DNA from 2 places in the Cohnella abietis genome. Region 1 is predicted to be linked to the other one. Evidence: predicted binding sites of a transcription regulator. Region 1 holds the regulator's gene; the other holds the start of a gene.
What was found. The regulator Rex, encoded in region 1, represses fermentation and respiration genes when NADH is low (regulators of the CRP and FNR family bind a similar motif). The targets are predictions, from matches to a motif close to TTGTGAAATATTTCACAA.

Region 1 (5,013 bases):
CAACATCGAACAAGGCGTAGCTCCATGCTTTTTCAAGCCGCACACTTTCCTTATCCGTTGCAGTCGCCGCTAATTCCAGCTTTTTGCTTCCAATCTCACTCGCTCCATCTTTTTTTATTAGACGATATACTTCTCCAAGATCAGCATCTGGAGCCAGTTTAACTTTCACTGTAACAAGTCCATTGGACATCTCGACCTTAGCAGTTTCTACACCAGCAACTGAATTGGCAACCTTGTCTAAAGGCTTCTCAACGCCATAATGTCTGTAAGCAAACCATCCTCCGAACAGAATGACGGCCGCTAATGCCACAGTTATTGTAATAGGTATTATTCGTATTTTCATTATGCTAAACCCCTCCTACAAATAGTTATCTGTTTAGTTAGGATTGAATGTTTCAATGAGGTACAGCTAATAGTATATCAGGATTTGATATACTAATCGTTAGATGATCAATGGTAAAACAACAAAAAAACGCCTATTTAGGCGCTGTCGGGAAAATCTCAACAACCATTATTACGCACTTCGCAGCTCTTGTTCTCCATGAGGTCGAACCGTGCCACAGCTATAAGCGGTCTATCAAGATTCTTCTATTTTTACGAGCCCTGCTGCTTTCCGGACTTACTGAGTGAACTACACATACCTGTCTGCCAACACATATGTGTAGTTCACTCAGTAAGTTAAATTTGGAGGACTAACGTCAAACGGCTCATACTTTCCATTCGATATAAAAAAGCAGCCCATAAGTTCATCACTTATGGGCCAGCCGTTATTATGTCTATTTAGCTTAATGCAGCGGAATGTTTATGTTTTGCTTACTAACTCGAGAGAACATAGGTTTTAAGCTTTGATCCTGTTTTGAAGGAGTAAAAATCAATCGATTGATGCCGCTGATTGTTCTGCTCTGCCTCATTCCAGTAACGAATTTCCCACACAGGCCCGTTCTGAAACCAACCCGGAATGATGCGAATCGGCATTAATCCATTGTGCTCCTGCGAGAACTTTGCAATCATCTGCTGCTCAGACATGTTGTCGCTGACCTTTTCTTTAATGGTCTCAGCCTCGCGCTCCCATACCATCCATTCCTGCTCCTCAGCATCTTTTCCATTTACAACCCATACCGTCTCATCCCAAGTGTGAATTACCGCATTGGAGACTTCGACTAGCCCTGCTTGCTCTTTGGCGATTCGTATGGCGTTGTTCTCGGCATTACGATGATCAGTATCCGCGGAACGAACGTACAGAACGAAGGTAACGATAACAAAAACAACAAAACCAGCCAATATGACTAGCCATCTTCTAAGCGAAAGAGACGGTAATCTCCGTTTACCCTCACTGCGGCTCAGATTCATCCCCGAAGCCTCTGGAAACAACGTTCCGCTTCAGCGAGAATCTTCTCTTCATCGAGAGTGAGTAGCTGACCATTTTTCAACAATTGTTTGCCATTGACCCACACATGACTTACGTCCGACCCTCTAGCTGCATAAGCCAAATGTGAAACATAATCTGTGTGTGGAACAAAATGCGGCTTGCTGATGGAAAGAGCAATGAAATCTGCCTTGAGCCCCACCTTAAGCTGGCCCACGATTCCTTCTAAACCAATGGAACGAGCCCCGTATACGGTTCCCATCCGTAATGCCTCAGCCGCTGGAACAACTGTCGGATCCCCACTGACGCCTTTGTGCAGCAAAGCAGCCATAGATATTTCTTGGAACAGATCCAGATTGTTGTTACTAGCTGCACTGTCCGTACCGAGTGATACAGTCACTCCTGCCTTCATTAAATCAGGCACTCGCGCGATCCCGCTTGCAAGCTTCAAGTTGCTTACCGGGTTATGGGAGACAGCAACATTACGTTCCGCTAGCAACGCAATTTCCTCATCATTTAGATGAACGGCGTGAGCAACTAGAGTAGGACGACTAAACATACCTAAACGGTCCAAATGCTCAACCGGACGGTAGCCATAGTCTCTAACATTCTGCTCAACCTCAGCTATCGTTTCGGACATATGAGTGTGCATTGGCAAATTAAGCTCATGCGCTGCTTCTACGAATTTGACAATATAGTCGGGTGGACATGTGTAAGGAGCATGAGGTGAGATCATAACGCTAATACGTCCGTCAGCTGCGCCATGCCAGTCCTTGGCGAACTGAATAGCGTCCGCTAGCTTTGCCTTCTGGACGTCCTCAGGACATAAGCCAATTACACCACGGGTTAAGCTAGCCCGCATACCCGATTGCTCGACCACCTCGCCGACACGTTGCATATGGTCATACATATCTACAAATGTGGTGGTACCACTTTTGATCATTTCCGCCGCAGCAAGAGCTGAACCCCAATATACGTCGTCACCCGTAAATTTAGCTTCTGTTGGCCACATATGATTTTGCAGCCAATCCTGTAAAGCAAGATCGTCCGCAAGTCCGCGAAGCAAAGACATTGCAGCATGGCCGTGCGTATTAACAAGCCCAGGCATGAACAGTAGTCCCTTGCCGTCCATAATCTCAGTAGCACGAGATTTCTCTTGCTCAGGAGCGCTTCCTTCTCCAAGACCAGCAATAAGATCGCCCTCTATTGCCATCCAACCCTCGAATTGGGGCAGCTGTGCATCCATTGTTACGAATGTACCATTATTAATAAGTAAGCGCGTCATTGGCTTTCCTCTCCATTCAAAGAACCATTAATATGATCCATATAATAAGCCAAGCTAAGTAGCTCTGCAGTAAAATCAGCATGGTGAATTCTCACTCCAGGAATTGACTTCAGAACGACTGGAGCGAAGTTCAGTATCCCTCGGATACCCGCTGCCACGAATTGATCGGCTACATTCTGAGCCTCTGCAGAAGGAACCGTTATGATGCCAACTGATATATCATGTTGTTTAACTGCAGCCGATAGCTCCTGCATAGGCTGCACGGTTAATTGATTGATAAGTGTTCCCTTCTTGCTCTCATCAGCATCAAAAACAGATACAATTTTCATATTATCTTTAATGTACATATTATAGTTGCACAATGCACGACCCAAATTACCTGTCCCCACCAAAGCAACATGCATCATTTTGTCTAGCTTAAGAATTTGGCGAATCTTTTCTATTAAATAATCGACATTGTAGCCAACGCCTTTGCGTCCGAACTCTCCAAAGTAGGCTAAGTCCTTACGTATTTGTGCAGGATTTAGATCAAGCTTCTCCCCCAAATCCTGCGAGGATACTGTCTGGATGCGACTAGCACTCAGCTCGTTAAGAAATCTTAGATAGACAGGAAGTCGTCTTACGACTGCCTCGGATATTTTGTTCGGTTTCATGACAACTCTCCCTCTTCACCATCGACAATCGGATTAAGCCATGAGCTTACACGGGCAGCCATCGCCGCTGTCGGCAAATGTTCCATCTTGGGACCAGGTAAGGAATACAAGAAATATTTACCGTAATTCGTTTCTATTACTCTTGTATCATATAATATGACGATGCCTTTATCAGAAGCCGTTCTTACTAGTCGGCCAAAGCCTTGCTTAAAGCGTATAACTGCCTGAGGAAGTGATAGCTTCATGAAAGGATTTTTATTCTCAGCTTGGAGCTTCTCTGATTTGGCTTCTGCGACCGGGTGGTTCGGAGGCTGGAAGGGCAAGCGGACAATTGCAAGACAAGTCAGCGCATCTCCTGGCAAATCAATTCCTTCCCAGAAGCTACTCGTTCCTAGCAACACCGATGCTGGCTGCTTAATGAATTGCTGTGTCAAGCGGCTACGGCTGCCACTGTCCATTCCTTGTCCTAACACTTGAATCCCGCTTGACTCTAGTCGCTCCTTCAGAGGCCCATACACGGTTTTAAGCATACGATGGGAGGTAAAGAGCACAAGCATACGCCCTCCCACTGTTCGGGCCATTTCCTGAAGCGAATCGACTAACGCATTGATGAAGGTTGTTTCTCCATCGCGTCCTTTAATCGCAGGAAAATCTCTAGGGATAAGAACTAACGCCTGCTCGCGATATTTGAAAGGGGATGGAAGTAATGCCGTCTTTAATCTCCCATCCTTCTCAGCCGCATCTAGCCCAAGCTGCTCAGTGACGTAACGGAAAGACTTATCAATCGTAAGTGTAGCTGATGTCATAATGACGCTTGCTTTGCGATCGAATACACCTTCTTTAAGGAGCACGCTTACATCCGCTGGCACTCCATATATCCATACCGATCTCCCGCGATACTGAGAATGCCCCTCTACCCAATAAACGAACTCAGGCTTGCCAAGCGAGACAAAAGATTGTGTATCTGCTCGCACATTGGCCAAGTCTTTCAGCACTCCGCTTAGGTCGGTTAGCATCCCTTGCAAGCTAAGCTCATCCGCATCTTCCCGAATTTCAATCGTTAATTTCTCTAGAGGCCGGATAAAATCGGAAAGTAGCTGGATCACATTGTTCCCATCTACGGACAAGCTCTCCCACTGTGAAGGCAGCTCCGATGGCTTCAGCCTATAGGTATAATTGCCTGTTTCATCTGTAGAGGCCTGACTAGCGAGCAAATTAAACAAAGCATCCATCCATCGCTCCCATGCATCACGTATTTCATGAATTTTGGGCACGATTACCTCTAGCTTTTCTGTCCAAGCCGATGAATTGCCCGTTCCTAATGATGAAACAGTGCTAATTAACTGAGGCAATAAACCAGTACGTGCATCTTTCCAGATACGTTGAAGAGGAATAGCTAGCGTTGAATGCCCTGTTTTCTGTCCGAGATGATGGCTTGCAACCTCTTCCAGATGATGCGCTTCATCTACAATCAGTCTATCATATGCGGGTAAAAGCCGATGCTCAGCGCGTATGTCAGTGAACACCAGAGCATGATTCGTAATAATAAGATCTGCTTTACCGGCTTCGTTCCGTGCTCGATGATAGAAGCAGCGACGGAACCAAGGACAGGCACGATTCAGACAAGATGCTGCATCACTGGATACTGCATCCCATTCCTCCTTGTTCCGAGTACCGATATTGAGCTCTTCAGATTCCCCTCTTTCCGT
Region 2 (5,013 bases), 950 kb from region 1:
ATTATGTGTCTTCCGGATATCCGTGAACACTTTTTGAATATCATCGGAAAGCTTATAACCATAGGCTTCACAAGCATCAATTACCATACGAATGCCACCAAATGGCTGTACAGAACGTTTAAGCGGCGCATCCGTCTGCAGTCCGACTACCTTTTCCAATCCTTTATCTATATAACCTGGCTTATGGGACGTAATCGTCGATACCGTATGGGTATCGATATCGAGTACACCACCACTTTCACGTTCCTTCTTCATCAGCTCAAGAACGACATCCCATAACTGCTTCGTTTCGTCAGTAGGACTTGCTAGAAAAGCCTCGTCCCCTTCATAGGGCGTCAGGTTCAGCCCTAGAAAATCATTGACGTCAATGTGCCGCTGCCATCTTCCTGGTTGGAATTCTCTCCAGCCAAGTGATTGGCCAGAGAGGGGTGTGTTCTGTAGATCATTTTCGGTTGTTGCCATCGTGTGTGCCTCCCAGCTATGCTACGTTTTTGTTATTCGAATTTCCCATAGAATGCATTACGATAGACATCCGCTAGCTCTGTTACTAATGGCATGCGAGGATTAGCCGTTGTACATTGGTCTTCGAAGGCACGATCTGCCAAATGATCAACCTTTGCCTCGAAATCTTTAGCGTCAAAGCCAAGTGCTTGGAACGATTCTGGAATTTCGAGCGAACGATTGAGCTTACGAATAGCTTCAATAAGGCTATTCACTCCCTCCTCTGCCGTCCGGCAAGGCAGCCCTAACAGTCTAGCGATATCTGCATAGCGTTTGTCCGCGATGAAATGATCGTATTTAGGAAACGAAGCAAATTTCGTTGGCTTACTCGCATTGTAGCGGATGACGTGCGGTAGCAAAATCGCATTCGTCCGACCGTGAGCGGTATGATATTGTCCGCCCCACTTGTGCGCTAGACTGTGGTTAATACCTAGAAAAGCATTGGCGAATGCCATACCAGCAATGGTCGAAGCATTGTGCATTTTCTCCCGGGCCTTCGGATCCTGCTGGTGGTACGAGGCTTCTAGATGCTCGAAAACAAGCTGGATAGCTTTAAGTGCAAGGCCATCTGTATAATCATTAGCCATAACAGAAACATAAGCTTCGATGGCGTGGGTAAGGACGTCCATCCCCGTATCGGCAACTGCCGTCTTAGGTAAGCTGTACACGTAATCCGGATCGATGATGGCAACGTCTGGCGTCAGCTCGTAATCCGCAAGGGGATACTTTGTATTACCCTTGTTCTTGTCGGTAATAACGGCGAAAGACGTCACTTCCGAGCCCGTGCCAGATGTAGTCGGAATAGCAACAAATTTCGCCTTCTGACCTAGTCGCGGATATTTGTAAATCCGCTTGCGGATGTCGAGAAACTTCATTTTCAGAGAGTCGAAGCTCGTCTCCGGATATTCATAGAACAGCCACATTGCTTTAGCGGCATCCATCGGAGACCCCCCACCTAGCGCGATAATACAGTCCGGCTTAAACTGAGCCATAATACGAGTTCCGCGCTCCACTGTATCTGTCGAAGGGTCCGGCTCCACATCAGAGAAAATCTCAATAGCGACAGCAGATTTCCGTTTGCGAAGATAGTACTCTACCTTCTCAGCGTACCCAAGCTTCACCATAGCAGCATCTGTAACGATCATCACCCGGCTAATATCGGGCATTTTCTCAAGATACTGAGTGGAGCCCCGTTCGAAGTAAATTTTCGGTGGAACCTTGAACCATTGCATATTTAGTGTTCTGTAAGCTACCCGCTTTATATTAATCAGGTTCACCGCAGTAACATTTGATGTCGTAGAATTATGTCCGTAAGAGCCGCAGCCTAGCGTGAGTGAAGGAAGATTAGTATTATAAATGTCCCCTATCGCCCCATGCGTGGAAGGTGCGTTGACGATAATACGTCCTGTTTGCAACCGTGCGGAAAATGCGGCAATAATCGCCTGATCGTTGGAATGAATGACAGAGGAGTGACCCATGCCGCCATATGCAACGACTTGTGCTGCACGTTCGATGCCTTGCTCTGCATTCTTAACCTTATAGCAAGCCAGAACTGGACTTAGCTTCTCGGCCGACAGCGGATATTTCTCGCCTACGCCTGCAAGCTCTGCTATGAGAATTTTCGTACCCTTCGGAACCGAGATACCAGCCATGGCTGCGATTTGGTCGGCTGATTGACCAACGATAACCGCGTTAACAGCGCATTTTTCTGGATTAATAACGAGTCCTGATACCTTCTCGGTTTCCTCCTTGGTCAAGAAATAACAGCCGTGATGAATGAGCAGCTTCTTCACCGCATCATAGATCGGTTCTTCCAGGATAACAGCCTGCTCAGATGCGCAAATCATGCCATTGTCGAATGTTTTAGATAGAATGAGGTCCGTTACAGCCTGATCCAGATCTGCTGTGCGCTCTATGAAGCATGGAACGTTACCTGGGCCAACTCCTAGCGCTGGTTTACCGGTGCTGTAAGCAGCCTTAACCATTGCGGAGCCGCCTGTTGCAAGCACTAGTGCCACATCTTTGTGGTTCATAAGCAATTGAGTAGCTTCCACGGATGGATTCTCGACCCACTGAATACAATTTTCCGGTGCTCCTGCTGCTACTGCTGCCTCTTGTAATGTCTTTGCCGCTGCTAGGCTGGAGCGTTGAGCGGATGGATGGAAAGCAAAGATAATCGGATTTCGTGTCTTGGCAGCAATCAATGCCTTGAACATCGTCGTAGATGTTGGATTGGTGACGGGAGTAATTCCCGCAATAATACCGACAGGCTCGGCGACCATCTGATAGCTCTCGTAGGCATTGTCTTCTATAACACCAACCGTTTTCTCGTTCTTTATACTGTGATAGATGTACTCCGTCGCAAACAGGTTTTTCGTAATTTTGTCCTCGTACACGCCTCTTCCTGTTTCCTCCACAGCCAGCTTAGCTAGTGACATATGTTGATCCAGACCAGCTAAAGCCATTTGCTTAACGATATGATCTACGCTCTCTTGGTCCAGCTTGAGATAAGCATCCTGTGCTTTCCTAGCTCGCTCTGCAAGACCGTTCACTTCATTTTGCGCGGTAACAAATTTTTGTTGCTCTTGTTCTTTTGCTGCCATAGGGATAAGCCTCCTTTTTTATATGAAACACAATCTTCAATCTCGTCGATTAGCCGTTCTTCCTCCCCAATCGTTTCTAATTGCGTTTAAGCTTGGCTCACTTCAGTCCGGATGATGGACGATTCGAGCATCAATTGGTTTATGCCGGCTCCTGGTGGAATATTACTCTCATTAGGGACATGTGACTTCATCATGTAATCACTCCATCTCTTGTTTGTTGAGTTAAGCATAACGCCGCAGCTGGAAATTTACTGTGAAAAATATCACAAAATAACAGCCGATTGGATGAGCATTTTTCAGGTGGATTGGATGGTTACATATTGATGAGGTGGCCTTACATTGGAGGTAATGGGGATTCGCGATTCCCAACTAACCAGAGAGGGAGGCGCTCAACATGTTCTACTTCACTTTTTTGTTTCTCCTCATGATCCTTGGGGTTGTCCTTGTCTTGCTATGTGGCAAAAGTATTATTAGTTCGGAGGAATAAGCTTTAAATTGGGATTTATTTAACCATATTAATAATATTTTTGGGTACAAGCATAAACGTTGAACGCCGTCCTTCGCGGCTTTCAACGTTTATGTCGGAGATTCTTCAGAAATGGATTGCGTGACTTATAATTGCGAGACTATGGCTTGCGTGACTTCTGCTTGGCTTGCGGGACTTCTACTTGGCTTGCATGGCTTATGGCTTGCGGGACTACGGCTTACGAACTCAGCAACTCTTATTTGATCAAAATCTAATGGTTTTTTATTTTAACGAATTCCACACATCTTAAATCCAATAAAGTAGCGCCTTTCCTCGTATATTTTCCTCAATAGCGCCACTGGAGTTCGTAAGAATAAATAAGTAGTCAATTTATCAGTAATAAACACAATTCGGTTCGTTAGCTCGGACACACATTGCCCTCTTGCATGCTCTAAGCCGCAGGCGAGATCGTAATCGGTTGGCGGAATGTTGCAGGATGCGATATGGCGTAAGCGGTATATGGATTATAGTGGGATGCGTGAGGGTCGTAAGCGAGTTTGTAATCGGTAGACGAATTGTAGTGGATTGTGAGATGCCGCAAGCGAGGCTGTGTAATTGGTAGGCGAATTGTAGTGAGAACCGTCCCCCCGCGCGGTTTCGCGGAGCACCGTCATCAAACAACAAGAGAAACATGTTTTCTACAGTAACAGACCTGCTGATTAAATAATTATATGACGTAGCTTCAACTAATTTCATCTAAATTAATTTCTAAATCAATTACTTTCTTTTCATCATTACTTGTGAAAAATGCCTGAGTGTAAAGAATTTTATCTTTGGACCCAATTTCAAAAACCCTCTCCTTACCATCACTATAAACTTGATTTTTCTCTAATGTCCCCGAAGTTCCTACAAAACTATATATGATATCTGGACGAGTAATACCATCTCCAAGAGCTGCACCCACTAGTGGGTCTGAATGAACAAACTTAATGGATTTATCGCCTTTATACACCAATTCTGAAGAAACTCTGATTTGTGATTTTTCTATTTGTTCTATCTTTACTCGAAGTGTAAATAATTCGGACGACACTTCCTTTACGTAAGGCTTATTTTCCTTGCTTTGACATCCCATCATCAAAATGATTAAAAAACATAAAATTATTACATTCCTCATCTTGATACACCCTTTCATAATAAGGATAATGAGACTCTGATAAACATAGCCTTTATTTTCTGAGATTATCGGACTAAATTTAACAAAATCAGTTAACATAAAGGGTTCTACATATTGATACGAGGAACCCATTATATCTATCCTCCCTTATCCTATTTCGCCTCTGCCCTTCCGATATTCGAGAGTTTGTTGTCGTTGCACTATCGTTCCCCATTAAAACATCCAGTTTTAATAAGGATCCCTTCCTTATCAAGCCTTTTATGACTAAA

Region 2: adhE (bifunctional acetaldehyde-CoA/alcohol dehydrogenase) is a predicted target of Rex. The motif match lies at 3,356-3,373, and genes of this name have one in related genera.

The regions. Positions count from the first base shown of each region.
Region 1 is NZ_AP019400.1:3,042,913-3,047,925, reverse strand. It holds gene KCTCHS21_RS13030 (hypothetical protein) at 1-343, opposite strand, end outside; gene KCTCHS21_RS13025 (cell wall elongation regulator TseB-like domain-containing protein) at 817-1,350, opposite strand; gene KCTCHS21_RS13020 (amidohydrolase) at 1,347-2,651, opposite strand; gene KCTCHS21_RS13015 (redox-sensing transcriptional repressor Rex) at 2,648-3,304, opposite strand; gene dinG (ATP-dependent DNA helicase DinG) at 3,301-5,013, opposite strand, start outside.
Region 2 is NZ_AP019400.1:3,988,185-3,993,197, forward strand. It holds gene pflB (formate C-acetyltransferase) at 1-462, opposite strand, end outside; gene adhE (bifunctional acetaldehyde-CoA/alcohol dehydrogenase) at 495-3,104, opposite strand; gene KCTCHS21_RS17355 (hypothetical protein) at 4,313-4,876, opposite strand; gene KCTCHS21_RS17360 (hypothetical protein) at 4,945-5,013, opposite strand, start outside.